2 regions of the Streptomyces sp. NPDC005784 genome follow, and region 1 is predicted to be linked to the other one. Evidence: riboswitches for the same ligand, from Rfam matches in the RefSeq annotation. Region 1 holds a riboswitch; the other holds the start of a gene.
What was found. Region 1 has a riboswitch for S-adenosylmethionine ahead of thrC (threonine synthase). Riboswitches for the same ligand answer to the same signal wherever they lie in the genome.
Positions count from the first base shown of each region.

Region 2: another riboswitch for S-adenosylmethionine. It lies ahead of ACFYR3_RS02210 (aminotransferase class V-fold PLP-dependent enzyme); the one in region 1 lies ahead of thrC (threonine synthase).

Region 1 covers NZ_JBIAIQ010000019.1:15,789-17,981, reverse strand. The annotation lists gene ACFYR3_RS26800 (glucosyl-3-phosphoglycerate synthase) at 1-908, opposite strand, end outside; SAM riboswitch class I at 1,114-1,270, shown strand; gene thrC (threonine synthase) at 1,286-2,193, shown strand, end outside.
Region 2 covers NZ_JBIAIQ010000001.1:502,858-505,050, forward strand. The annotation lists gene ACFYR3_RS02210 (aminotransferase class V-fold PLP-dependent enzyme) at 1-1,054, opposite strand, end outside; SAM riboswitch class IV at 1,243-1,359, opposite strand; gene trpD (anthranilate phosphoribosyltransferase) at 1,445-2,193, opposite strand, start outside.

The DNA of each region.
Region 1 (2,193 bases):
GTCATCGGTGGCCTTTCCTCCGTGTCCACCGAGTACGTGCGCGGCTGGAAACCGTCCCGGCCGCGCTCGAACTGGGTGAGGGCGGGGCGGATCAGGTGGCCGCGCGCCAGCCGGAGCTGCGCGGTGCGGTAGATCGCGGCGGCCATCCGGCCCAGCGCCTGGCCGTCCTGGTGGCGGTGCTTGCGGACGCCGACGTCGACCTGGGCGAGGGCGTCCAGGCCCACCAGGTGCAGGGCGTCGACGAGCATGCCCAGTTCGACGCCGTAGCCGACGGGGAACGGGAGCTGTTCGAGCAGCGAGCGGCGGGCCGCGTACTCGCCGCCGAGCGGCTGGACGAAGCCCGCGAGCTGCGGCCAGTGCATGTTCAGCAGGGGGCGGGCCATCAGCTCGGTGACCCGGCCGCCCTGGCCGGTGGCGCCGCCCAGCGGACGGTCGTACATGGCCTTGACCAGATCGACGCCGGGATCGGTGAGCAACGGGCCCACGATTCCGGAGACGAAGTCGGACGAGAACTCCTTGAGGTCCGCGTCGATGAAACAGACGATGTCCCCGCTCGTCACGAGCAGCGACCGCCACAGCACCTCGCCCTTGCCGGGCACGGCCGGAATCCGCGGGAGGATGTCGTCGCGGTGCACGACACGCGCGCCCGCGGCGGCGGCGACCGCCGAGGTACGGTCCGTCGAGCCCGAGTCGATGACGACGATCTCGTCGACGAGGGGCACCTGCTGCATCAGGTCGTGGCGGATGATCGCGACGATCTCGCCGACCGTCTCCTCCTCGTTGAGCGCGGGCAGCACGACACTGACCGTCGACCCGGTGATGCGTTTCGCGGCCATGAGCCGGTGGAGGGGGCGGTCGGTCACGGACCAGGAGCGTGTGCTCAGCCAGCTTTCGACTTCTTTCAGCACGGTCTGCGGCTCCTCACTGTCTGATCACACGCTCTCATCGGCGTGCCCGCTGCGGCCAGCGGCAGATCGATTGCCGTCGTCTCGCGGTTCGGACGACTATCTCAACTGTCCTGGCCTTCGGTTACAGTCTTGAACAACGCGGATGACCATCGCATGTCCTGGATCGTCGGCACGTATCGCGTTCAACAGTTCAACAATCAAATACCGCTCATCCAGAGGGGCAGAGGGATACGGCCCGATGAAGCCCCGGCAACCCTCCAGCCGGTCTCGTACCGATCGATGTCGATCGCGTCGCGAGGCTCCCGGCTCGGGAAGGTGCCAAATCCGTCTCACGGCGAAGTGCGTCGTGAGGAAGATGAGGAAAGGGCCTCGCCTCCATGGCTGCGCAGACAGATGCAAGTACCACGAACTCCGTGAGCTCCGCCGATGCGGTGGACCTCGGCCCGGCCGCGGCGCTTTCCTGCCGCGAGTGCGGACAGCGCGTCCCGCTGGGCCCGGTCTTCGCCTGCGAGGAGTGTTTCGGCCCGCTGGAGATCGCCTACGACTTCTCGGCCTACGAGACCGAAGAACTCCGGAAGCGCATCGAAGCGGGACCCACGAACATCTGGCGCTACGCGCCCCTCCTGCCCGTCCCCGCGGACGTGGCGGACAAGCCGAACATCAACCCGGGCTGGACCAAGCTCGTCCAGGCGGACAACCTGGCCCGCGAGCTCGGCGTCGACGCCGGAAAGCTCTTCGTCAAGGACGACTCCGGCAACCCGACGCACTCCTTCAAGGACCGCGTCGTCGCCCAGGCCATCGAAGCGGCCCGCGCCTTCGGCTTCACCACCCTCTCCTGCTCCTCCACCGGCAACCTCGCCGGTGCCGTGGGCGCCGCGGCGGCCCGCGCCGGCTTCCGCTCGTGCGTGTTCATCCCGCACGACCTGGAGCAGGGCAAGGTCGTCATGGCCGCGGTCTACGGCGGCGAGCTCATCGGCATCGAGGGCAACTACGACGACGTGAACCGCTTCTGCTCGGAGCTGATCGGCGACCCGGCCGGCGAGGGCTGGGGCTTCGTCAACGTCAACCTGCGGCCGTACTACGCCGAGGGCTCCAAGACGCTGGCGTACGAGATCTGCGAGCAGCTCGGGTGGAAGCTGCCGGACCAGCTCGTCGTGCCGATCGCCTCCGGCTCCCAGCTCACGAAGGTCGACAAGGGTCTGCAGGAGCTGATCAAGCTCGGACTCGTCGAGGACAAGCCGTACAAGATCTTCGGCGCCCAGGCCGAGGGCTGCTCCCCGGTGTC
Region 2 (2,193 bases), on a different contig from region 1:
CCTCGACGACGAAGGAGATGACGCCGACCCGCGGGGCGTCGTCACCGAAGAGCGACAGGACCCGGACCTCCGGGACCTCGGCGAGGCCCGCGCGGACGGTGCGGATCAGGTGCTGCTCACGGGCGACGAGGTTGTCGAAGCCCTCCTCGGTGAGCGCCTTGCAGGCCGACGCGATCGAGTAGGCGCCGATGACGTTCGGCGAGCCGGCCTCGTGCCGGGCGGCACTGTCGTGCCACTCCACGTCCACGCCGCCGTCCGTACGCCGGGTGACCTTGCGGCTGGCGCCGCCGCCCGCGAGGTAGGGCTCGGCGGCGAGCAGCCAGTCGGAGCGGCCCGCGAGGACACCGGAGCCGAAGGGCGCGTACAGCTTGTGCCCGGAGAAGGCGACCCAGTCGACGTCGAGGTCCTGGACCGACACCGGGTGGTGCGGGGCGAGCTGCGCGGCATCGAGGACGATACGGGCGCCGTGGGCGTGCGCGGCGGCGGCCAGCTCCCGCACCGGCCACAGCTCCCCGGTGACGTTCGAGGCGCCGGTGACGCAGACCAGGGCCGGTCCGTACGGGTCGCGGGCGGCGAGGGCCTGCTCCAGGGTGGCGACGGCCTCGCCCGGGGTGCGCGGGGCGTTCAGGTAGGTCACCCGGGCGTCGCGCCAGGGCAGCAGCGAGGCGTGGTGCTCGGTCTCGAAGACGAAGACCTGGCAGTCGGCCGGGAGCGCGGCGGCGAGCAGGTTGAGCGAGTCGGTCGTGGAGCGGGTGAAGACCACCTGGTCGCCGGCGCGGCAGTCGAGGAACTCCTCGACGGTCCTGCGGGCGTTCTCGAAGAGGTCGGTGGACAGCTGCGAGAGGTAGCCGGCGCCCCGGTGGACGCTGCCGTAGTACGGCGCGTACGCGGCCACGTCGTCCCACACCCGCTGCAGGGCGGGCGCGCTGGCGGCGTAGTCGAGGGCCGCGTAGGTCACCTCGCCGCCGGTCACGAGCGGGACGGTGACATCCCGGCCCAGAACGGCCAGAGGGGCACAAACGGACTGGTCGGCGGCAACGGTGGAGACAGACATGGCGAGCTCCTGTGAGAGGCAGGCGGGATCACCGCGCGAGCCGGCCGCCCGGAGGCAGGGCTCAGCGCAGGAAAGGGTGAAAAGGGTGTGCGGGGGCGGGGCTCTACGCCCTATCGCATTCGCTTGCTCACAGAAGGCTCCCTCGAACGACCAGGACCCCTGGTTGCATCCGCCCGGAGGGCGGGAGGGGTCCGCGCTTGCCGTAGGCCTCGCTGCCTACGACCTGGTCTTCACCCGGGGCACCCCGCCACGGACGGAGGGTTGCCGGACAGCCGGCCGGGGCCTGATGGCTGTCACTCATGACCTGGTACAGCATCTTGCCAGAGGATCTTCCACGCGCAAGGCGCAGTCCGGATTCTGGACTGCGCCCTGCTCCGTGTCACCGGTGGATCAGGCGTTGCTGGCGGCCACCCAGCGGTCCAGGGTGCGCTTCGCGGCGCCGGAGTCGATCGCCTCGGCCGCCTTCTCCATTCCGTCGCGGAGCTGGTCCGCGAGCGACGCGCCGGTCGGCGACAGGGCCACCAGGGCCGCCGCCGAGTTCAGCAGGACCGCGTCCCGTACGGGCCCCTTCTCGCCGTCCAGCACGCGCCGGGCGACCTCCGCGTTGTACGAGGCGTCGGCGCCGCGCAGGGCCTCCACCGGGACGATGTCGAGCCCGACGTCGCGCGGGTCGAAGCGCTCCTCGGTGACCAGGCCGTCGCGGACCACCCAGACGTGGGAGCCGGCGGTGGTGGTCAGCTCGTCGAGGCCGTCGTCGCCGCGGAAGACCAGCGAGGAGTTGCCTCGCTCGGCGAACACTCCGGCCACGATCGGCGCCATACGGGGGTCGGCGACCCCGACCGCCTGGGCCTTCACCCGTGCCGGGTTCGTCAGCGGGCCGAGCACGTTGAAGGTCGTCCGGATGCCCAACTGGCCGCGTGCCGCCGCCACATGACGCAGCGCCGGGTGGAACTTCACGGCGAAGCAGAAGGTGATCCCGGCCTCCTCGGCCACCTCGGCGACCCGCTTCACCGTGAGCTGGAGATTGACGCCGAGCTTCTCCAGGACGTCCGACGAGCCGGACGCGGAGGACGCGGCCCGGTTGCCGTGCTTGACGACCTTGGCGCCGGTGCCGGCCACCACGATCGAGGACATCGTGG